4 regions of the [Rhizobium] kunmingense genome follow, and region 4 is predicted to be linked to each of the others. Evidence: riboswitches for the same ligand, from Rfam matches in the RefSeq annotation. Region 4 holds a riboswitch; each other region holds the start of a gene.

Region 1 (5,906 bases), on a different contig from region 4:
GGAGGGTCCGCGCCATGATCGATTTTCTCGCCGAAACCATGAACGAGGCCTGGGGCTGAGGCGCTTGCCGATGGGTCAGAAATCCCAGTCATCGTCCTCGGTGGCGACAGCCTTGCCGATCACATAGGACGAGCCGGAACCGGAGAAAAAGTCGTGGTTCTCGTCGGCATTGGGAGACAGGGCCGAGAGGATCGCCGGATTGACCTTGCAGGCCTCGGCCGGGAAAAGCGCCTCGTAGCCCAGATTCATCAGCGCCTTGTTGGCGTTGTAATGCAGAAACTTCTTCACGTCCTCGGTCAGACCGGCGCCGTCATACAGCGCCTCGGTATATTTCGCTTCGTTGTCGTAAAGCTCCAGCAGCAGGTCGAAGGCGAAATCCTTGATCTCCTGGCGCTTGGCCTCGGATAGAAGCGCGACGGCGCGCTGGAACTTGTAGCCGATGTAATAGCCATGCACCGCCTCGTCGCGGATGATCAGCCGGATCAGGTCGGCGGTGTTGGTAAGCCTTGCGCGGCTCGACCAGTACATCGGCAGGTAGAAGCCGGAATAGAACAGAAAGCTTTCGAGGAAGACGGATGCGACCTTCTTCTTCAGAGGATCGCCACTTTCATATTGCGCCATGATCAACGCCGACTTCTTCTGCAGGAACTCGTTTTCCTCCGACCAGCGATACGCGTCGTCGACATCGGGCGTCGAGCAAAAGGTGGAAAAGATAGAGGAATAGGAGCGCGCATGCACCGCTTCCATGAACGAGACGTTGGAGAGTACCGCCTCCTCATGCTGGGTGGCGGCATCCTGCATCAGCCGCACGGCACCGACACCGTTCTGGATCGTGTCGAGCAGGGTAAGGCCGGTAAAGACACGGATGGTGAGCTGCTGCTCGTTGGGTTTCAGTGTCGCCCAGGACGGAATGTCGTTGGAGAGCGGCACCTTTTCCGGCAGCCAGAAATTACTGGTCAGCCGGTTCCAGACTTCGAGATCCTTGTCGTCCTCGATACGGTTCCAGTTGATGGCGCGGATAGCGGCGGCGGGTTTGACGGCGATGTTCATGGTGTTGGTTCCTGAAGGAAACGGCGAGGCTGCGGCATAGTCCCTTCGCCCCGTTTACGGGGAGAAGGTGCCGGCAGGCGGATGAGGGCAGAGGCGGACACCGATCTCAAATCAAAGTGCACACGATACGCAGCCCTGCACTTCCGTGCCGGTCAGCGCCATCTGGCGAAGGCGGATGTAATAAATTGTCTTGATGCCCTTCTTCCACGCATAGATCTGCGCCCGGTTGATGTCGCGGGTCGTGGCGGTGTCGCGGAAGAACAGCGTCAGTGACAGGCCCTGGTCGACATGCTGGGTGGCCGCCGCATAGGTGTCGATGATCTTCTCGGGCCCGATCTCGTAGGCATCCTGATAGTAATCGAGATTGTCGTTGGTCAGATAGGCCGCCGGGTAATAGACCCTGCCGATCTTGCCCTCCTTGCGGATCTCGATCTTGGAGACGATCGGATGGATCGAGGAGGTCGAGTGGTTGATATAGGAGATCGACCCGGTCGGCGGCACGGCCTGCAGGTTCTGGTTATAGAGCCCGCCCTCCATCACGGCGGCCTTCAATTCCTGCCAGTCCTCCTGTGTCGGGATATGAATGCTCGCCTGTTCGAAAAGTTCGGCGACGCGTTCCGTAGCCGGCTTCCATTCCTGTCCGGTGTATTTATCGAAATACTCACCGGAGGCGTATTTCGAGTTCTCGAAACCTTTGAAACTCTGGCCACGCTCGACCGCCAGCCGGTTCGACGCCCGGATGGCGTGATAGGTCACCGTGTAGAAATACATGTTGGTGAAATCGACGCCTTCTTCGGAGCCGTAGAAGATCCGTTCACGGGCGAGATAGCCATGCAGGTTCATCTGGCCGAGGCCGATCGCATGACTGTCCGCATTGCCCTTGGCAACCGAAGGCACCGAGGTGATGTCGCTCATGTCGGAGACCGCCGTCAGCGCCCGGATCGCGGTCTCGATCGTTTTGCCGAAATCGGCACTGTCCATCGCTGCCGCGATATTGAGCGAGCCGAGATTGCAGGAAATATCCTTGCCCATATGCTCGTAGGAAAGATCGGCGCCATAAGTGCTGGCATCGCTGACCTGCAGGATTTCGGAGCACAGATTGCTCATGGTGATACGCCCGGCAATCGGGTTGGCACGGTTCACCGTGTCCTCGAACATGATGTAGGGATAGCCGCTTTCGAACTGGATTTCGGCGATCACCTGGAAGAATTCGCGGGCCTTGATCTTCTTCTTTTTGATCCGGCTGTCGGCAACCATCTCCTCGTATTTTTCCGTCACCGAGATCTCGCTGAACGCGACGCCATAGACGCGTTCCACGTCATAGGGCGAGAACAGGTACATATCCTCGTTGTTCTTGGCGAGTTCGAACGTGATGTCGGGCACCACGACGCCGAGCGACAGCGTCTTGATGCGGATCTTTTCATCTGCATTCTCGCGCTTGGTATCGAGGAAGCGCATGATGTCGGGATGGTGGGCGTTGAGGTAGACGGCACCCGCGCCCTGACGCGCACCCAGCTGGTTGGCGTAGGAGAAGGAATCCTCCAGCAGCTTCATCACTGGAATGACACCGGATGACTGGTTCTCGATCTGCTTGATCGGTGCTCCGGCTTCGCGAAGGTTGGTGAGCGACAAGGCGACACCGCCGCCGCGCTTGGAAAGCTGCAGCGCCGAATTGATGCCGCGCGCGATGCTCTCCATATTGTCTTCGATCCGCAGCAGGAAGCAGGACACCAGCTCGCCGCGCTGCTTCTTGCCGGCATTGAGAAAGGTCGGCGTCGCCGGCTGGAAACGGCCGGAAATGATTTCGTCGACCATATCGCGGGCAAGCGCCTCGTTACCGCGCGCCAGCGCCAGCGCCACCATGCAGATACGGTCTTCGTAACGCTCCAGATAGCGTTTTCCGTCAAAGGTCTTCAGCGTGTAGGAGGTGTAATATTTGAACGCGCCGAGGAAGGTGGGGAAACGGAATTTTCTCTCATAGGCATGGTCGAACAGGTCGCGGACGAAATTGAACGCATACTGGTCCAGAACCTCCTGCTCGTAATAGCCTTCCGTCACCAGGTAATCGAGCTTCTCCCTGAGATTGTGGAAGAACACGGTATTCTGGTTCACGTGCTGAAGAAAATACTGCTTCGCCGCCTCGCGGTCCCTGTCGAGCTGGATCCTGCCATTCTCGTCGTAGAGATTGAGCATGGCGTTGAGCGCGTGATAGTCGAGCCCGGCCTCGGCCGCCTTCATCGACGCTTTCGGCTGGGAAGAGGCGGAGGACTTCACGCTCCCATCCCGCATTGTAATAGAGCTTGTCGCGTCCAAAATCGTTCCAATCCGTGTTTGACGTGATCGACATCCTCCGCAGTGCCGAGAAGCTCGAACCGATAGAGTAGCGGCACCGTGCACTTGGCGGAGATAATGTCGCCGGCGCGGCCGAAGGCGGCACCGAAGTTTGTGTTGCCGGCGGCAATCACGCCGCGGATTTGCTTGCGGTTGTCCGCGTCGTTGAGAAAGCGGATCACCTGTTTGGGCACAGCGCCCCTGTTCTCGCCGCCGCCATAGGTCGGGACGATCAGAACAAAGGGGGCGTCGGCTGCGAGCGCATCATCGCTGTCGATCGGGATGCGTAGGGCGCCAAGCCCCAGTTTTTCGACGAAACGGTGGGTGTTTTCCGACTTGGTGGAAAAATAGATCAGGCCACCCATCCCGCTCACGCCATGGCGGGCAACAGGCTGCTGATCATGTCGGGGCGGAACCCCGCCCAATGCTGCTCGCCGGCGACTACGACCGGCACCTGCCGATAGCCGAGGCCCTGCACCAGCTCATAGGCTTCCGCGTCGACGGAAACGTCGACGACGCTGTAGTCGATCCCCTGGCGATCGAGCGCGCGGGTGGTCGCCGTGCACTGAACGCAGGCGGGCTTGCTGTAGACGGTAATCATCATGATGGTCCCTTGTTGATAGGCGCGACAAAGCACTCGGACATCCGCAGATGTCCGGGCAAATAACCTGAGATGAAGGCAGACGCTGACGCTTGCCGGACGCTTAAACGCCCGTCATTCGCGCTGACGTATATGGAAACTCGAACTCATGGACTTCACCCCGAAGTGGCTCATGCGGACTGCCGGGGAAGGCGCACGCACGGAAACATCCCGCACGCTCACGCTACCTTCCGGACACCCCGCCCGTGGACGTTTTCGCTTGAGGCAGGTCTCCTGGCTCGCGGGTCGTCGCATCCGATCCGCCTTCCCAACGCCTTATGCGTCAGTGGACAAATCGACCGGATGCTCGCCGCTTACAGTTGCGGGGGCAGCTTCGGCATTGCTCGGCCTTTCAGGGCCTCACGCACCGTATTCCCGTCTTAGCTTCCGATGCGAATCGGAAGAACCTCGAACACTAGATATAGTAGACGAGACGGAAAATCCGTCAACAACTATGAAGCCTCATCCTCAGGGAAGTTTCGAAATCTGCCGATCGCCACAATGACCGCCCGACAATCATTGCCTCCGCAGGCACTCCACCGGGAAAGCGCATGGAGGCCGCGTGTGGTCAAACGGCCATCGAGTTTTCCCTCTCGCCAGAGACGTGCGTCTTGTCGATCGCGGCAGCAAGGCAGAGACGTGAGAAAAAAGCATTTCCTTTGCGGCTCAGGATGGCGGCCCTTTCTCCGAAAAGGATCAATTGTGGAACATCGTTTCTCGTGGCGACTTTGAGCTTTGGTTAAGTTGCGCGCCAAACAAGGAGCCATTTGATGTTTGTCAAAGCCGTCACCAAAACCGTTTTCGGACTTGCCCTGTCGATCGCGACGCTGGCCGCCACCCAGGCCTCTGCCGATGCGACGCTGGATCGTATCAAGGGCCGCGGCAAGCTCACCGTCGGCGTCATCCTCTCGGGCGCACCGTTCGGCTTCATCGATCCGAAGTCGCAGGAGCAGAAGGGTTACAATGTCGATATCGCCAAGGCGCTGGCAGCCGATCTCGGCGTAGAGCTGGAAACGGTGACGGTGACGCCGCCCAACCGTGTCCAGTTCCTGCAGCAGGGCAAGGTCGATATCCTTATCGCCAACATGCAGTATACCGAAGAGCGCGCCAAGGTTCTCGACTACGTGCCGACACCTTACGACCGCGCCGGCGGTGCTGCCGTAGTGCGCAAGGACAGCGGCCTTAAGGACTGGGCCGACCTCAAGGGTAAGCCGGTCTGCATCTCGCAGGGCTCCAACTACGCGCAGCCGCTGGCGGAAGAATATGGCGCCGTCGTCAAGGGTCTCCCCAGCCAGCCGGAATCGCTGCTGGCGTTGCAGGGCGGCAATTGCGTCGCTGCAGTCCATGTCGGCGCGACCGTCGGCCTGCTGCTGGTAGACCGGGCTGACGAATGGAAGGACTATGCCATCCCCTTCCCGACCGAACTGATCCCGTCCGATAGCGTCATCTGGCTGCGCAAGGGCGAGGCAGACACGCAGACTGCACTTGATGAAGCCGTCAAGAAGCTGCATGCTTCCGGCAAGATGCTTGAGCTGGCCAAGGCCAACCGTTTGCTCAACACCAAGTATCTCGAGGAAGAGAACAAGAAGCTTTCCGCCGCCCAGTAAGCGGAAGCTGCGGTAAAGCCACATGCAGGATATGAACCTTACCAGCCTGTTCGTCGATCTGACGGGCAGGCTGGGCCTCAATTACGAGTTTCTGGCGACGGGCTACGAGGCGCAGATCTGGCGTGACGGGTTCATCACCACGCTCTATCTGGTTGCCGTCACCATTCCCGTCAGCCTGATTTTTGGCCTGATCTTCGCCGGCTGCCTCACCTCGGGCAGGCTGTGGCTTTCTGCACCCGTGCGCGCGTTCGTGGAACTGACCCGCAACACGCCGACGC
Region 2 (5,906 bases), 2.4 Mb from region 4:
GAACGGGCGGCGTCCTCGCCGAAGGTGAAGGCGTCGAGTGCGCGCGAGTGCCAGATGCAGATGATGAGCCCGACGGCGACGACGGAAGAGGCGAGTGCCACCTCCGGCCAGCGCACGCCGGCAAAGCTGCCGAGCAGCCAGAACATCACGCTGCGCGCCTGTTCGGCATTGGCGGAGGTGGAGACGATATACGAGGTGAGTGCATTGAAGAGTTGCGAGGCCGCCACGCCGGCCAGAATGGTGCGATCCGCCGTCTGCCGGCCGCTTGCCAGCATGACGACGAAGGCGAAGGCTAAAAGCGCGCCGCCGAAGGCACCGACAGAAAGCGAGATCGCCCCGCCACCGAAGCCGAGCAGCATGACCGAGACGGCCCCGGTGGAAGCGCCGGCCGAGATGCCGAGAACGTAAGGCTCGGCCAGCGGGTTGCGCAGCAGCGATTGCAGGATCGCACCCGACAGCGCCAGCCCCGCGCCGCAGAAGGCGGCGACGAGCGAGCGCGACAGGCGGTAATCCCAGATCACTGCCTCCTGGATGCGCGGCACCGCGATATCCGTCAGGCCGAGCCGGTTGGTGACGGCGGCAATCGTCGTCTCCATCGGGATCGTCATTTCGCCGATCGCCACACCGGCGGTGATCGCGATGAACAGGGCGACAATGACGATGAGCACGCCGGCAATGCCGGCGAGCCACGGTTTGATGCGTGATGGGGTCACTTCAGCAATCCGAACCTGCCAAGAGCATCCGCGACGATTTCAAGCCCGTTGATGGTGCGGATCGTCGGGTTCATCGCCTGCGCATCCATCTCCACGATACGACCGTTTTCGACCGCATCGAGCTTGCTTGCGACCGGATCTGTGGAAAGGAACTGTTTCTTGGCGGCAGGATCGTCTGCCGTCTGGTTGCGGCGGTCCATCGTGCCGATGACGATGACGCTCGGGTTGTCTGCCGCGATCGCCTCCCAGCCGATGAGCGGCCATTCCTGTTCGGATGTGACGATGTTCTTTGCGCCCAGCACTTCGGTGATGTAGCCCGAGGCGCCGTTCTTGCCGGCCATCCAGGCGTCGCCGGCAAGTTCCGGCGAGGAGAACCAGTAGACGAGGCTGACATCCTTCGCCTTGTCGGCCACACGGGCGCGCACCGAGGCCTCGCGACCTTTCAGTTCGGCGATCAGCGCTTCACCACGGTCGGCGACGTCGAAGATACGCGAGAGTTCATCGATCTCCTGATAGAGCAGGTCCATGGAAAACATCTGTTTGCGCGCGCCATCCGAGACGGCATTGTCGGTCACGGTGCAGTCGGTCGGCGAGACGTAGCTCGGCACGCCGAGATCGGCAAACTGCTGGCGCGTTCCCACACGGCCCTGCGGCCCGACCGAGGTCAAGAACTGTGCGGCGATGAAATCCGGCTCGCGGGCGACGACGGCCTCGAAATTCGGCGTGTTGGCGGCGATGCGGTGCACCTTGGCGTTATCCGCCGCAAGCGCTGGCAGAACCGGAGACACCCAGATGGCGCTGCCGGCCATGCGATCGGCAAGGCCGAGCATCAGCAGGATCTCGGTGCTGTTCTGGCCGAGGCCAACGGCCTTTTGTGGAGGCTTTTCGATGACGATGTCCGCGCCGCAGTTTTCCAGCGTCAGCGGATAGCCGGCCGGGGCGGCGAAGGCTGCGGAGGAAAGGGCGGTGAAGGGGAGCGCGATAAGGGCGGCGATCAGGCCGGATTTCATGGTCTGTCCTTTCGGAAGGGCATGGACATGCGAAAGAAGCGTCACGCCCACCGTGAGGCAGGCGCGACATAAGGGGCTTGTTCAGTTCGCAAGTCCGAAGGACTGGATGCCCTTTGCCAGGATCTCGATGCCTTCGATCGTGCGGATCGTCGGGTTCATCGACTGTGCGTCCATCATCACGAAATGCCTGTTCTTCACCGCGTCGAGTTCGCTGACTACCGGATCGGTTTCGAGGAAGGACACCTTCACCGCCGGGTCGTCGGCGGCATAGCGGCGGCGGTCCATGGTGGCGATGACGATCACGGCAGGGTTGGCCTCGGCAATCGTTTCCCAGCTGACCAGCGGCCATTCCTCTTCGGTTGTCACGACATTCTGTGCGCCGAGCGTCTTGAGGATATAGGCCGGCGCGCTGTTCTTGCCGGCGATGAAGGCGTCTCCCTTGGTTTCTTTGCTGGAGAACCAGAAGACCACCGGCAGGTTCTTCGCTTCCGCGCCCTTGATCGAGGCGACGGCTGCGGCTTCGCGGGTCTTCAGATCGGCGATCAGCTTGGCCCCGCGGTCCTGCACATCGAAGATCTGCGCCAGCTCACCGATCTGGCGATAGATCAGGTCCATCGTAAACAGCTCCTTGCGCACCCCGTCGCCACCATCGGTGTTGGTCTTGGCAACGCAATCGGCCGGCGAGATGTAGGTGTTGACGCCGATATCGGAAAACTGCTCGCGCTTGGCGACCGAACCCATCGGGCCGACATGCCATTCGAACTCGGCGGCGACCAGATCCGGCTCCAGCCCGACGATGGATTCGAAGCTCGGGTCGTTATCGGCAAGCCGTTTGATTTTGGCGTTGACCTCGGCATATTCCGGCAGAACCGGACCGACCCAGACGGCGGTGCCGGAGACTTTGTCGGCGAGGCCGAGCGAATAGAGCACTTCCGTCATGCCTTGGCCGATGGAAACCATCTTGGCCGGAGCCTTGTCGAAAGTGATCTGCTGGCCGCAATTCTCAAGTGTCAGCGGATAGCTGGTCGAGGCGGCGAAGGCTGTTGCGGGAAGTGCCGATGCGGAAATCGCAAAGAGTGCGGCGATAAGGCCGAGTTTCATGTCCTGTCCTTTCAAGGGAAATGGCTTTGCCGGGATGAAAGGCAGGACGATGCAAGGCCGCGTTTGCGGTCCACATCAGGATGGCGGGCGACAGTGTCGCTTGCGTCATATCATTCTCCCGCCGGAACACCTCGTCCGGTATTGGTTTTAGCCTCGCTGCGGCAGGTCTCCTGACTCGCGGCTCGAACGCTGCCCGTCGCCTTCCCGGTTCGAGAACCAGTGGCTGTGACGAAAAGCTCGCCGCTTACAGTTGCGAGGGCAGTCGCGGGATCGGTTTTGATAAACCTCACCGCGTTCCCTTTTCATCTGCGAATGCAGAACCGTAGCGCAGCCTTGATAGGAGACAGGCCAAAGCTTGTCTAGTGATTTGGGCTTGTCCGTTGACTTGCGCACGACCGGCCCGCCGCCCCGCCGGACGTCATGTCTTCTCTACAAGGCTTGACGGCAGTCGCTGCTTGTGATTTCGTAATAGTATAACGTAACAAATGACGCAATGGGCTTTTGCAAATGAAAGACAAACTTCCCGTCACCGTGCTCTCCGGCTTTCTAGGCGCCGGCAAGACGACCATGCTCAATCACATCCTGTCGAACCGCGAGGGCATGCGGGTGGCGCTGATCGTCAACGACATGAGCGAGGTCAATATCGATGCCGCACTGGTGCGCGATGGCGGCGCCAACCTGTCGCGCACGCAGGAACAGCTGGTCGAAATGACCAATGGCTGCATCTGTTGCACGCTGCGCGACGATCTTCTGCAGGAGGTGAGGGCGCTCGCCGAACAGGGGCGGTTCGATTATCTGCTGATCGAATCGACCGGCATTGCCGAGCCGCTGCCGGTGGCCGCCACATTCGATTTCCGCGACGAGAATGGTCTGAGCCTGTCGGACGTTGCGCGGCTGGATACGATGGTCACCGTTGTCGATGCCGCCAATCTGTTGAAGGATTACGGCTCCGGCGACTTCCTCGCCGATCGCGGCGAGACGGCGGGCGAGGGCGACAACCGCACCATCGTCGACCTCCTTGTCGAGCAGATCGAGTTTGCCGATGTCGTCGTCCTCAACAAGATCGGCACCGCGACCCCTGACGACCGCGACGCCGCGCGAAAGATCATCGTGGCGCTCAATCCCGATGCAAAATTAATCGAGACGGATTTCGGCAAGGTGGAATTGAAGGACGTGCTGGGCACCGGCCGCTTCGATTTCGACAAGGCAGAGCAGCACCCGTTGTGGTTCAAGGAACTGCATGGTTTCAAGGACCATGTGCCGGAGACGGAGGAATATGGCATCCGCTCCTTCGTCTACCGCGCCCGCCAGCCTTTCGAGCCCGAAAAATTCCAGCGCTTCATCGATCGCTCGTGGCCGGGCGTCGTGCGGGCCAAGGGCTTCTTCTGGCTGGCGACGCGGCCGCATTTCGTCGGCGAGATCAGCCAGGCGGGGGCGCTGGTGCGCACCGGCCGCACCGGCATGTGGTGGTCGGCCGTGCCGAAGGAGCGTTGGCCCGACAGCCCGGAGTTCTACAGGATGATGCAGCCCTATCTCGATCCCGTCTGGGGCGACCGGCGGCAGGAAATCGTCTTCATCGGCACCGATACTATGGATCAAGCGCGGGTCACGGCAGAGCTGGATGCGTGCCTGATCGAGGCGGATGGGTTTACGCCGGAAAACTGGGCGAACCTGCCGGATCCCTTCGCAGTATGGGAACGGCAGGCATCATGACCCGGTGACAGGGGCGGACGCGTTTAAAGCGCGTTCGCCAGCGCCACGAATTCTGCAACGGAAAGCGTTTCCGCACGGCGCTGCGGCTCGATGCCGACCTTGGCGAGCAGCGCCTCGCCGCCCACCGGCTTCAGGCTCTGGCGCAGCATCTTGCGGCGCTGGCCGAAAGCCGCCTGGGTAATGCGCTCCAGCTTGTTGACGTCGCAGGGCAAAGGATTTGCCTTCGGCGTCAGATGCACCACCGTGGAGTTAACCTTGGGCGGCGGTGAAAATGCCTGCGGCGGCACGTCGAACACCATATGCGCATCGGTGCGCCAGCCGCAGATGACGCCCAGCCGGCCATAGTGATCGTCTTCCTCGTCGGCGACGATGCGCAGGCCGACTTCCTTCTGGAACATCAGTGTCAGGCTTTCCCAGAAAGGCGGCCACTGTCCGTCTTCCGGCAGAAGCCAGTTCAGCAGCAGTTGCGTGCCGACATTATAGGGCAGGTTGGCGATGATCTTCACCGGCCCGCCATCGGCCTTCTCGGCGGCGAGAGCCTTGAAATCTGTCTTCAGCGCATCGCCTTCGATGACTTCCAGCCTGCCCGGATAGAAATCCGAGACTTCCGCCAGAACCGGCAGCGTACGGGGATCGCGCTCGACGGCAATCACCTTCTTCGCGCCGAGTGCGAGGATGGAGCGTGTCAGGCCGCCGGGGCCGGGGCCGACCTCGAACACGGTGACGCCATCGAGAGAACCGGCCGAGCGGGCGATCTTCTGCGTCAGGTTCAGGTCGAAGAGAAAGTTCTGTCCGAGCGATTTCTTCGCATCGAGGCCGTGGCGCTGGATGACGTCGCGCAGTGGCGGAAGTCCGTCGAGTGTCGCCATCAGCTGGCCATGCCCTTGCTTTTGCCGGCCAGATCGCCGGCGAGTTTCAGTGCTTCTACAAGGCTTGTTTCGCGAGCGATGCCCTGTCCGGCAATGCCGAAGGCGGTGCCGTGATCCGGTGATGTGCGGATGAAGGGCAGGCCGAGCGTCACGTTGACGGACGTGTCGAAGCCGAGCGCCTTGGCCGGGATCAGCGCCTGATCGTGATACATGCAGACCGCCACGTCATAGCGGGCACGCGCCTCGTCATGGAACATCGTGTCGGCAGGCAGCGGCCCGAACACATGCAGGCCCTCCGTGCGCAGCTTGACCAGCGCCGGGTGAATGATGGTCTGGTCCTCGCGGCCGATCGCGCCATCCTCGCCCGCATGCGGGTTGAGCCCGGCGACGGCAAGGCGTGGTTTCTCGATGCCGAAGCGCGTTTTCAGATCATGCGCGGCGATGCGGCAGGTCTCGAGGATCAGGTCCTCGGTCAGCGCCGTGGGCACGTCCTTGATCGG
Region 3 (5,906 bases), 980 kb from region 4:
CCTTGCCCGGTCCCAGCCGGACGCCGATATCGAAATCGATGCGAATCGTCGCCTTGCGGATATGGCTCATTCGGCGCGTCCCGAAGACCCGGCCAAGACCTTGCCGGGGTTCATGATCCCGGCCGGGTCGAAAGCCGTCTTGATCCGGTGCATAAGCTCCATCTCGATCGGCGAGCGGATATGGGACAGCTCGTCGCGCTTCAGCTGGCCGATCCCGTGCTCGGCCGAAATCGAGCCGCCGAGTTCAAGCACAACCGCATGGACGATCTCGTTGATCTCGCGCCAGCGATCGAGAAACGCCTGCTTGTCAGCACTCACCGGCTGGGAAATGTTGTAATGGATGTTGCCATCGCCCAGATGCCCGAAGGCGCAGATGCGGGCGCCGGGCATGGCGGCCATCACGCCCTTTTCCGCCAGCGCCATGAATTCCGGTATTTTCGACACCGGCACGGAAACGTCATGCTTGATCGAGCCGCCTTCCGGTTTCTGCGCATCCGACATGCTTTCGCGCATGTGCCACAGCGCCTTCTGCTGCGCCACCGACGAGGCGATCACGGCATCCTGCACCAGCCCGGCTTCAAACCCCTGTTCGAGCAGCGAATTGACCATCACTTCGGCGGTCTCCGCCGAATCCGAGGTCGATATGTCGATCAGCGCATACCAGGCATGCGGGCTCTCCAGCGGATCGCGCACGCCGTCGATATGGCGGCTGGTGAATTCGATGCCGATGCGCGGCATCAGCTCGAAACCGGTCAGCGCCGTGCCGCACAGGGTCGAGGCCTTGTCGAACAGCTTCAGCGCATCTTCGGGCGAGGCAAGCCCCGCCAGCGCCACCTGATGGCCGACCGGGCGGGGAAAGAGTTTCAACACCGCGCCGGTAATGATCCCGAGCGTTCCCTCCGCGCCGATGAACAGGTCGCGCAGATCGTATCCCGTGTTGTCCTTCTTCAGCCGGCGCAGTCCGTCCCAGATCTCGCCGGTCGGCAGCACCACTTCCAGCCCGAGGCAAAGCTGGCGCATGTTGCCATAGGCGAGCACAGCCGTTCCGCCGGCATTGGTGGAAAGATTGCCGCCGATCCGGCACGAGCCTTCCGAGCCGAGCGACAGCGGAAACAGCCGCTCGACCTTTTCCGCCGCCGTATGCACGTCGGCCAGAATGACGCCGCCATCGACCACCAGAACATTGGCGACCGGATCGACATCGCGGATCCTGTTCATCCGCTCCAGCGACAGCAGAATGTCGCTGCCGCCGGCGCGCGGCGTCTGCCCACCGACCAGACCGGTATTGCCCGTCTGCGGCACGATTGCGGTGCCCGTCTGGCTGGCAAGCGTCATGATGGCGGAAACCTCGGCCGTCGAGCCGGGTTTCAGAAGCATCGGCGACGACCCCTTGTAGAGGCCACGGTTTTCGATCAGGCGCGGCGCAAGCTCCGTCTGGTCGCGCACCACATTGGCTTCGCCGACGATTGCCGCAAAGCGGTCGAGCAGGTCCGCTGCCGGTGTCATCACGTCCATGCCTAAGTCTCCCCATCGCGTGGCGCTGCCGCGCGCGCCAGTCTGTCGTTGATCGCTTCGCCCAGTCCCCCGTCGGGAATGGCGGTAATGGCAATATGCGCCGCACCCGTGGCATCGGCGCGCTTCAGGTATTCGAACAGGTTTGCCGCCGCTTCCGCAAGGCTGCCGGATGGGCTGAGATCGAAAACCGCCTTGGCTTTCTCGATGCCTGTAACCTGCACATCATGAAAGCGGATCAGCGCCTCGCCCTCTTCGACGGATGTCGCATTCAGCCGCACCGCCGCCCCCGGCGCATAATGGGAGGCGAGCATGCCCGGCGCCTCGATGATCGCCGCCGGCCCCTCGCGCCGCCTGATCGCCCGGCCCGCAACGCTGGCGATCTCGTCGGCGGCAAGCCCGCCGGGGCGCAGCAGCAGTATCGTGCCGGTTTCGGGATCGACGCGGATGATCGTCGATTCGACACCCACCGGCGAAGCGCCGCCGTCGATGATCAGCTCCAGCTTCCCGCCGAGATCATCCATCACATGGCGTGCGCTGGTCGGGCTGATCTTGCCGGATGTATTGGCGCTCGGTGCCGCAAGCGGCCGGTCATAGGCGCGGATGAGGTCGCTGGCGAAACCGGCCGGGCAGCGCAGGCCGACCGTTTCCAGTCCCGCCGTCGCCAGCGGATGGATCGCGCTGCCGGGTTTCAAGGGCAGGATGATGGTCAGCGGTCCGGGCCAGAAGGCCTCCGCCAGCTTGCGCGACAGGGGATCGAACACCGCATAGCGCTCCGCCATGGCGATATCGCAGACGTGGCAGATCAGCGGGTTGAAGCGCGGCCGGCCCTTTGTCTCGTAGATCGTCGAGATCGCTTCCGCCCGCGTCGCGTCGGCAGCAAGCCCGTAGACGGTCTCGGTCGGAATGGCGACGGGAAGGTCAAGGCCGAGCACGCGGGTGCCTTCGCGGATCGCGCGTTCAGGTTCTGCTTTTATGTCGATGATTGCGGCTGTCATGTGCCGTCAATACAGCCTCGGGGCCGCGGCTTCAAAGCCTTTTGATGATTTCGCGTACGGTCGCATCCGGCGCGCCGAGCATCAGCACGTTGCGCATCGCCTCGCGCGGGTCGCTGGTCTGGAACAACAGCCCGTTCTGCCGGAAACTGCGGTCGATCTTCGCCCCTTGGCCGGCCTCGCCCTCGATCGCCACGGCGAAATACATGCGTGAACCGCGCGGATTGATCCGGGCAAAGAAGTCGTCCTCCTCGCCGATCTCGGAGAAGAAGTTGGCGATGTAGAAGGACCACGTCACCAGCGCTTCGGGAGAAAAGAACGTCCGCGCCGCCGTCACATGGCAATAGCCCAGATGCGGGCTGCCATCGAGCGTGCGGTGAAAGATGAGCTTCGGCAGGCTGATCGAGCGATGGAAGGTGTTGAGCCGCATATGCGTCGTCTCACCGGCGGTCTCTAGCTTGCGCCCGGTCTTCTCCGCCACCTCGTCATGGCTGAGATATCGGCGCTCGTCCGGTATCCAGATCGGCCGCGCGCGGGAAATCTTGCCGGTGCGCAGGAATTCCGAATGGGCGGTCGCGTTGCGCTGTGGCGCGGTAAACGGCCGCTGTCCATTGACCTCGTAATAGCGGATCTGTCCTGGCATTGTCCTGACTCTTCCGTTCTCGATCGCGGCGGATCGTATTAGTAACATCTTAACAGTGTCTTTCCGCCGCACAGCTTGCCGATCCGGCACGAAACAGGCCCCGTCGCCAATACAGTCGCCGATGTCGCAATGTCGCCTATGCGACAGGCGGCAGTCACGTTTAAATGCGATCAAGCTCATGGTGCCGCCTCGCTAGGGGAGGCGGAGAATTGGGAAGCCGGCGGGTCGATTGAGACCTTACCGGCGCTGCCCCCGCAACGGTGGCGGAGTTGAAGGCATGGCACGGGGGAAACCCCGAACCACTGGGACAGAGCCGAACGGCCGCTCGGGAAGGTGCCATGTCAGTCCTTTAGGGATAGCTCCGAAGCCCGGAAACCAGCCTGAGCCGGAGTGATGACCGATCGCGGTGGGCGTTCGGGACAGGAATTGGCGGAATGTGTAACCGTCGGCTTGTCCATGCCCCGTCGCTTGCCTGGAGTGCGAGGAAGCATATGGACATTCATAGTCAGGTTCTGCGGCAGCTTAAGAACCGCCGCGAAGGTTTCAGCCTTGAACAGCCGTTCTATATCGATCCGGATTACTACAAGCTCGACATGGAGATGATCTGGTATCGCGACTGGCTGTTCGTCGGCCATGACTGCGAGCTGGAAAAGGGCGGCATGTATTTCACCCTTCAGGTGGGTGATTACCCGGTCCTCGTCATCCGCACCCGCGAAGGCGATATCCGCGCCTTCCACAACACCTGCCGCCATCGCGGCCACCGCGTCTGCACCAAGGATACGGGTTCGGCGACGCGCCTTGTCTGTCCCTATCACCAGTGGACCTACCAGCATGACGGCTCGCTGATGTCGGCCCGCCATATGGGCGACAATTTCGACAAGAAGCAGTTCGGCCTGAAACCCCTCCACTGCCAGGTCGTCGCGGGCTACATCTTCATCTGTCTGGCGCAGGAAGCCCCGGACTTCGCGCCCGTGCGTGCCACGATCGAGCCCTACATGGCGCCGCACCGCATTTCCGAAACCAAGGTCGCCGCCAAGAATACGATCATCGAGAAGGGCAACTGGAAACTCGTCTGGGAAAACAACCGCGAGTGCTACCACTGCGCCGGCAATCACCCGGAACTCTGCCGCACCTACCCGGAAGCGCCGACCGCGACCGGCGTGCAGGGCGCCGGCGACGATCCGTTCATCTCCGAACACTGGAGCCGTTGCGAGGCCGCCGGCCTGCCGAGCACCTTCAACATGTCGCGTGATGGCCAGTTCCGCGTTGCCCGCATGCCGCTCGTCGAGGATGCCGAGAGCTATACGATGAACGGCCGCCCGGCGGTTGCCCGCTCGCTGTCGGAAGACGTGACGATCTCCCACATCGGCACGATGCTGATGTTCCACTATCCGACCACCTGGAACCACATGCTGGTCGACCATGCGATCTCCTTCCGCGTCATCCCGATCGGGCCGGAAGAAACCGCGGTAACCACCACCTGGCTGGTCAACAAGGAAGCGGTCGAAGGCGTCGATTACAATGTCGACGAACTCACCCATGTGTGGAACATGACCAACGACCAGGACCGCCAGATCGTCGAGGAAAATGCCTTCGGCATCCGCTCGCCGGCCTACGAGCCGGGTCCCTATTCGGAAGCCCATGAGGGCGGCGTCATGCAGTTCGTCGAATGGTACGCCAACTTCATGATCGACCGGCTGAAGGGCAAGGACGCGACGCTCTCGGCTGTCGCCTGACCGGTAAAAGTTCCATTGGAACAAAATCGGGGTGTTTCGCATTGTAGATCGCCAATCTACAGATGAGGAAACATCCCCGATGACCGCATTCCGCATGCGCCTTGCCACTGCGCTGACGGCGGCTGCCGTTCTGGCCACGAGTTTCATGCCCGCCGCCGCCATGCCGGCGGTTCAGGTCATGCCGGTTCCGGTTGCCTCTGCCGCCAATGCTGCGCAGGTAACGGAAGTCCAGTATCGCGACCGTGACCGCCGCAGCTATCGCCAGGATCGCCGCTACTATCGCCAGGGCTATCACAACGGCCATCGCGGCTATCGCGAGCGCCGCCGCGGCTATCGCTATCACAACGGTTACTGGTTCCCGCTTGCAGCCTTTGCGACCGGCGCGATCATCGGCGGTGCGATCGCCAACCAGCCGCGTGCCTCGGGCGGCAGCCACGTCCAGTGGTGCGCCAACCGCTACCGCACCTACCGCGCTTCCGACAACACCTATATTCCGAGCGCCGGCATTCGCCGCACCTGCGTTTCGCCTTACAGGTAAGCAACCGGCAGGTGATTGAATTGACGGGCGTAACGGAGGCGTGAACGCCACCGAAGCGCCCGTTAATCTGCGGTTCAGCGAGAAATTTCTAAGGCTGCTGCGAAATAGATTTCTGGAATGCGGAATACAGGAACGTTTGCAACGTTCTCTGCTCGTGTCTCAACAAGGGAATGGAGAGTTAAGAGATGACTCTGTTCAAGAAGATCGCAGTCGCCGCCGTGTCGGCCATCGTGCTTGCAGGCTCGCTGGGGTCCGCCCAGGCGCTGCCTTTGCCGGCAGTCCCGAGCGCCCCGGTGGCGTCTGACGTGACCAATGTCCAGTATTATCGCGACTACGGTCCTCCGCGTCGCTGGCGTGGCGACGGCCCGCGTCGTGGCTGGTATGGCGGCCATCGCGGTTACCGCGAGTCCCGTCGTGGCTATCGCCGCCACAATGACGGCTACTGGTACCCGCTGGCAGCCTTCGGCGCCGGCGCGCTGATC
Region 4 (5,906 bases):
GTTGATTTCCGAGGCACTGCCGGCCCCTTCGACGAGAACGAGATCGGCTCTCTCCCGCAGTATCTCGAAGCTTTGCAGCACCCTCGGCAAAAGCTTCGGTTTCAGATGCTGGTATTCGGACGCCTTGGCATTGCCTTCCACCCGCCCCTGCACGACGACCTGCGAACCGATATCGCTTTGCGGTTTCAGAAGAACCGGGTTCATGTGGACGCTGAGGGGCACGCCGGCGCCGCGCGCCTGCAGCGCCTGCGCGCGGCCGATCTCGCCGCCATCCGCAGTGACCGCGGCATTGTTCGACATGTTCTGCGGCTTGAACGGCAGAACGCTCAGTCCACGCAAACTGAAGGCACGCGCCAGACCTGCAACGATGAGGGACTTGCCCACATCGGAGCCTGTTCCCTGGAACATCAGCGACTTTGCCGGCATCGGTCAGAACTCGATTCCGGCCTGGGCTTTGACGCCCGCCTTGAAGTGATGCTTGACCAGCGACATCTCGGTGACGAGATCGGCCGCCTCGATCAGCGCCGGCTTCGCGTTGCGGCCGGTGACGACGACATGCAGGTCCGGGCGGCGGGCAGACAAGCCGGCGACGACCTTTTCGAGATCGAGATAGTCGTAGCGCAGGGCAATGTTCAGTTCGTCGAGAATGACGAGACCGATCGTCTCGTCCGCCATCAGCTCGAGCGCCTTCTCCCACGCCTTTTCGGCTGCCGCGATATCGCGCTTCAGGTCCTGGGTTTCCCAGGTAAAGCCTTCGCCCATCGTATGCCAGACAACGCGATCGCCGAAGACGGCGAGCGCCGGCTGCTCGCCCGTCGACCATGCGCCTTTGATGAACTGCACGATCCCGACGCGGCGATTGTTGCCGAGCATGCGAAGCGCTAGCCCGAAGGCTGCGGTCGACTTGCCTTTGCCGGGGCCTGTATGGACGATGAGAAGACCCTTTTCGAGGGTCTTCTCGGCGACTTCCGCATCCTGAACCGCCTTGCGGTTCGCCATCTTGGCGCGATGGCGCTCCTCGGCGGTCTGATCGACGTCTTTCACTATGCTGCAAGCTCCCGGTTTGATCCGATGGATGCGGCCTCGCCGCTGCGAAGTTTCTGCCGCAATACGCCGGCCAGCGCGCCGAGAACAGCCCAGAAGACGAGGTTGGTTGCATAGACGGCATTGACGAAGCGGGCATGAAGCTCGATCGGCACGGCCGTCTCGTGCGTAGGCGGCAGCGGTGCACCGATGAGATGCGGGGCCACAAGAAGCACGATCGCCAGCGCCGCAAGAAGCGCCGAACGGCTATAGGCGAGAAGGCCGAGACCAATCGCGGTGCACACCACTGTCGCCGTCCACCAGACCTGGCGCGGCCCGAGTTCCGCCGCCGGCATGCCCGGCAGTTCCGGCGGCAGGCCAAGGCCGGGTGCCAGGCTGACGGTAAGGAAGCCGGCAATGCCGAACATCAGGCCGCCGCGCCATCCGCCAAACCCGCCGAGTGCCTCGGCGACAGCAATGGCAACGAGCGCGAAACCAACCGCAGAAAGAATATTGGCTGCAGCGGTGTAGATAAAGCGCTCCAGGCCATCTGCAGGCGCCCAGGCTTCCGCATCGTGATGATGGTCGGCTTCGGCAGGCGCGGCAGCACCGGCGGCCGGGGCCACGTCATGGGAGTGCCCGGCATCTTCCCCACCGGCAGTCTCAAAGGTTTCGGCCGCAAGAATGAGCGGCACCGTGGAAAAGCTCTGCATCACGGTCATCAGGAGACCGGACAACAGGCCGGCGATCACCGCCGCAAGGACGATGTTACGAAACAGCGACATATGGGAATTCCTCTTTAGTGGCAGGGAAATGCCAGCGAATGGCGCGTATCGTGAGCCGCGTTATGGACGACTTCCAGATGCGAGAAGCCGACAAAGCCGACGATGAAGAGACCGAGAACGGCCGACATGCCGAGAGGAAGGATTTTGGATGCGGAGACGCTGACTGCGCCTGCGGCGGAGCTAACCATGGATTTCGTCTTTCTGCCCTCCACCCGAGGGCTGTTTAAAATGCCGAATGTCCCTGGCAGGTCTCCTGGCTTGCGGATCTGGCGCCCTTGCCCGCCTTCCCGGATCTCTCCAGTGGCGTAACGGCCTGGTGGCCGTGTTGGGCAAAAGCTTTCCGCCTACAGTTGCGGGGGCAGCCGCGGAATTGACGAGCTTCGTCGCACCGCATTCCCTTGGGTAGCTCGTTGAAGCACCAAAGACACGATCACTATAAACAATTCGGTTGTCTCGGCAATCGGCTTTGCGACATTGACAGTTCACCACCGGAAAGCTTACTTGAACGGCATGACGGTCCCTTGCCGGCAACGGTCGGGGCTAAGAGAGAATGCGGTGCGGATGGCAATCATCCAATGCCGCGGCTGCCCCCGCAACTGTGTGCGGCGAGCCATCCTGCCAGAAACGCCACTGGAGACATCCGGGAAGGCAGGCAGATGGTGACGACCCGCGAGCCAGGAGACCTGCCGTTCAAAAATTGCGCTTTTCCGGCGGGGTGCTCCGGGCGAAGCTTTCTTTCCACTGCAGGATGGCTCGTCCGCCTGTTGCGCACCCCGATTGTAGACAGACCGGCGGTATGCGGCCCGATGACGAGTGACGTGCGAAAGAACGATGGCGAAACGGCCGCCGGTGAAGCAGACGTGACGATCTTCGTCTGCACCAATTGTCGTGAGGCGACCGACAGTCAGGCCCGTCCAGGTGTTGGCCTGATCGAGGCGCTGCGCATTGCTGCCGAAGGCAAGCCGCTCGCCATCAAGCCCGTCACCTGTCTCGCCAATTGCGACAAGAGCCCGAGTGCCGCCTTCAACCACCGCTCCGGCTGGTCCTATGTCTTCGGCCACCTGTCCAACGACAATGCCGACGACATCGTCACCGGCGCGATGATGCTGGCTGAGGACGAGCGCGGCTTTCTTCCCCTTCGCGGCCGCCCCTCCTGCCTGCGCGGCAAGGGCATGACGGCCCGCATTCCACCCTTTCATCATCACGAGGACATGCCTTCATGAACGTCAATTCCGGCACCAAGTTCGACAAGGTTCCCTGCACCGTCATCACCGGCTTTCTCGGCGCCGGCAAGACGACGCTGATCCGCAACCTGATCGAAAAACTCGACGGAAAGCGGCTGGCGATCATCGTCAACGAATTCGGCGATGTCGGTATCGACGGCGAAGTGCTGAAGGGCTGCGGCATCGAAAGCTGCCCGGATGACAACATCATCGAGCTGGCCAACGGCTGCATCTGCTGCACGGTTGCCGACGATTTCGTTCCGGCGATCGACCAGATCCTCTCCCGCGAGCCGCGCGTCGATCACATCCTCATCGAAACCTCGGGCCTTGCTCTGCCGAAGCCGCTGGTTCAGGCCTTCCAGTGGCCGGACGTGAAAGCGCGCGTCACCGTTGACGGCGTCATCGCCGTGGTCGACGGCTTGGCGCTGGCCGAGGGCCGTGTCGCCGATGACCACCACGCATTGGAAGCCCAGCGTCAGGCGGATGCTTCCATCGATCACGACGATCCGGTGGAGGAGGTCTTCGAGGACCAGGTTGCCTGCGCCGACATGATCGTGCTGACCAAGACCGACCTTCTGGACCAGGCCTCGCTCGCCGCCGCCAAGGGCCGCATTCAGGCGCATCTGCCGCGTGCGGTAAAGATAGTCCCGGCTGCCAATGGCGCCGTCGATCCGGGCGTGCTGATCGGTCTCGGCCTTGCCGTCGAGGACGACATCGACAACCGCAAGACCCACCACGACGAGGAACACGACCACGATCATGACGATTTCGACAGTTTCGTCATCGATCTGCCCACTGTTTCGGATGCCGAAGCCTTGGCCGACCGCATTTCCGCCACGGCGGAGGCGGAAAACGTGCTGCGCATCAAGGGCTTCATTGATGTCGCGAACAAGCCGATGCGCCTACAGGTTCAGGCGGTAGGATCGCGGGTCAACCACTATTTCGACCGCGCATGGGGTGTTGACGAAACGCGCCGGAGCCGTCTGGTCATCATCGGTGAAAAGGGCTTGGACCGCGCTGCAATCGAGAAGATGCTGGCGGCCTGAAGGCCACCGGACCGGGGCAGGAAGGATGCATATACTCGCCACAACATCGTCGTCACTCGACGACCTGATAGAGCCGGTCGACCTTAACCAGTTGCCGGCCGACGTGGTGGTTTTGTCCTTCTCCGGAAGTGACTTGAACGGGGTTGCAGCAGGATGGGACGATGGAGGAAGTTCCATCGCCCTGACCAACCTTTCGGATCTGCGCCATCCGATGTCCGTCGATCTGTGGGCGGAAAAGACGGCTGCCCATGCGAAAGTCATCCTGCTGCGCATCCTTGGCGGCTACGATCGCTGGTCCTATGGCGTCGAAGAGCTGTCACGACTGGCGAAGCGCCGGAAAATCTCGCTGGCCATGCTGCCGGGCGAATGCAGCATGCGCGACGACCGGCTGGCTGCCGCATCCACGGTTTCCGAAGAAACGCTGGCCGATCTTCTGGCGTGCTTCCGTGAGGGCGGGCCGGCCAATATGCAGCTTCTGGCAAGCAAACTTGGCGCATTGGCAAAAGGCGAAGTGCGCCCTCTGCCCGCAGCAGCGCCTATGCCGAAAGCCGGATTTTACATGCCCGGCGCCGGTATCATCGCGCTTGCGGACCTCAAATCCGTCTTCCCGCCACAGGCGCCCCGGCTGCCCATACTCTTCTATCGCTCCATGCTGCTCGCCAATGATGCCGAGCCGGTCGATGCACTTTTTGCAGCGCTGTCGTCACGCGGTTTTGCGCCCATTCCAGTCTTCGTCTCAGGCCTCAAGGATGCCGAGGCGATCGCCTTCGTCGAGCAGACCATCGCAGAGCTTGCTCCCGCGGCAATCCTGACGACGACGGCCTTTGCCAGCAGCGCCGACGACAATGGCGAGACGCTGTTCGACCGCAGCGGCATTCCGGTTTTCCAGATCGTCGTCGCCACGACACGGCGTGAGGGCTGGGTGGAGGGAAGACGTGGCCTCAACCCAGCAGATCTTGCCATGCACGTGGTCCTGCCGGAACTGGACGGACGTATTCTCGCCGGCGCAATCTCCTTCAAGGATGGCGCAAACTCCGCCAATCTCGCCAACCGGCCGGAAGCGGATCGGGTAGAGCGGGTCGCCGAGCGCATCGCCGCCTTTGTTCGGTTGCAGCAGACACCGCGCGCCGAGCGAAAGATCGTCGTCCTGATGCCCGATTATCCGAGTGCTCCGGGCCGCACAGGCTATGCGGTCGGACTGGACGTACCGCAAAGCGTGCTGTCCATGCTGCACGGGCTTTCCATCGCCGGCTATTCGGTGTCCGATATTCCGGCAACGCCGCGCGAGCTACTCGACAGCCTCGATCGCAAGACGGGCGCCCTGCTGCTTGACGACTATAGTGCAGCCCCCGGTGCCGATGCGGCATGGGGCACAGCGGAAAACGACGGCGATCTCGAAGCCGGAGCCTATCGGTTCCGCGCCGCGGACTTCGGCAACGTCACGGTCGCCCTGGCGCCGGATCGTGGCCGCAATGCTGACCGCCGTGCCGATTACCACAGTCCGGACCTGCCGCCCCGCCATGCACTGATCGCCTTCGGCCAATGGATGCGCAACACGCGGGGCACGCATGCCGTCATCCATGTCGGCGCACATGGCACGCTGGAATGGCTGCCTGGAAAGACAGTCGCGCTGTCGAGGGATTGCTTCCCGGAACTGGTCACCGGCGGCCTGCCGGTGATCTATCCGTTCATCGTCTCCAACCCTGGCGAGGCAGCGGTCGCCAAGCGCCGGATTGCGGCTGTCACGATCGGCCATCTGCCGCCGGTTCTGACCGGCGCAGGCCTTTCAGACGATGAGAAAAAGCTGGAACTTCTGGTCGACGAATACG

What was found. A riboswitch is a leader RNA that binds a small molecule or an ion and turns the genes downstream of it on or off. The one in region 4 is predicted to bind cobalamin.
Region 1: linked by a shared signal. The riboswitch ahead of nrdH (glutaredoxin-like protein NrdH) and the one ahead of AC0JZ4_RS06195 (CbtB domain-containing protein) in region 4 are both predicted to bind cobalamin.
Region 2: linked by a shared signal. The riboswitch ahead of AC0JZ4_RS17625 (ABC transporter substrate-binding protein) and the one ahead of AC0JZ4_RS06195 (CbtB domain-containing protein) in region 4 are both predicted to bind cobalamin.
Region 3: linked by a shared signal. The riboswitch ahead of AC0JZ4_RS01475 (aromatic ring-hydroxylating oxygenase subunit alpha) and the one ahead of AC0JZ4_RS06195 (CbtB domain-containing protein) in region 4 are both predicted to bind cobalamin.

The regions. Positions count from the first base shown of each region.
Region 1 covers NZ_CDRNXG010000002.1:1,250,575-1,256,480, reverse strand. The annotation lists gene AC0JZ4_RS24170 (LysR family transcriptional regulator) at 1-59, shown strand, start outside; gene nrdF (class 1b ribonucleoside-diphosphate reductase subunit beta) at 76-1,050, opposite strand; gene nrdE (class 1b ribonucleoside-diphosphate reductase subunit alpha) at 1,162-3,288, opposite strand; gene nrdI (class Ib ribonucleoside-diphosphate reductase assembly flavoprotein NrdI) at 3,321-3,746, opposite strand; gene nrdH (glutaredoxin-like protein NrdH) at 3,752-3,985, opposite strand; cobalamin riboswitch at 4,229-4,447, opposite strand; gene AC0JZ4_RS24145 (transporter substrate-binding domain-containing protein) at 4,792-5,628, shown strand; gene AC0JZ4_RS24140 (amino acid ABC transporter permease) at 5,651-5,906, shown strand, end outside.
Region 2 covers NZ_CDRNXG010000001.1:3,640,925-3,646,830, reverse strand. The annotation lists gene AC0JZ4_RS17635 (FecCD family ABC transporter permease) at 1-698, opposite strand, end outside; gene AC0JZ4_RS17630 (ABC transporter substrate-binding protein) at 710-1,723, opposite strand; gene AC0JZ4_RS17625 (ABC transporter substrate-binding protein) at 1,805-2,824, opposite strand; cobalamin riboswitch at 2,968-3,164, opposite strand; gene zigA (zinc metallochaperone GTPase ZigA) at 3,332-4,537, shown strand; gene rsmA (16S rRNA (adenine(1518)-N(6)/adenine(1519)-N(6))-dimethyltransferase RsmA) at 4,561-5,406, opposite strand; gene pdxA (4-hydroxythreonine-4-phosphate dehydrogenase PdxA) at 5,406-5,906, opposite strand, start outside.
Region 3 covers NZ_CDRNXG010000001.1:265,789-271,694, reverse strand. The annotation lists gene AC0JZ4_RS01495 (winged helix-turn-helix domain-containing protein) at 1-70, opposite strand, end outside; gene AC0JZ4_RS01490 (FAD-binding oxidoreductase) at 67-1,515, opposite strand; gene AC0JZ4_RS01485 (L-threonylcarbamoyladenylate synthase) at 1,518-2,510, opposite strand; gene AC0JZ4_RS01480 (DUF6656 family protein) at 2,542-3,150, opposite strand; cobalamin riboswitch at 3,312-3,548, shown strand; gene AC0JZ4_RS01475 (aromatic ring-hydroxylating oxygenase subunit alpha) at 3,642-4,886, shown strand; gene AC0JZ4_RS01470 (BA14K family protein) at 4,966-5,424, shown strand; gene AC0JZ4_RS01465 (BA14K family protein) at 5,610-5,906, shown strand, end outside.
Region 4 covers NZ_CDRNXG010000001.1:1,241,100-1,247,005, reverse strand. The annotation lists gene AC0JZ4_RS06210 (cobyric acid synthase) at 1-426, opposite strand, end outside; gene cobO (cob(I)yrinic acid a,c-diamide adenosyltransferase) at 430-1,044, opposite strand; gene AC0JZ4_RS06200 (CbtA family protein) at 1,044-1,808, opposite strand; gene AC0JZ4_RS06195 (CbtB domain-containing protein) at 1,823-1,996, opposite strand; cobalamin riboswitch at 2,035-2,246, opposite strand; cobalamin riboswitch at 2,306-2,513, shown strand; gene AC0JZ4_RS06190 (DUF1636 family protein) at 2,615-3,031, shown strand; gene cobW (cobalamin biosynthesis protein CobW) at 3,028-4,077, shown strand; gene cobN (cobaltochelatase subunit CobN) at 4,103-5,906, shown strand, end outside.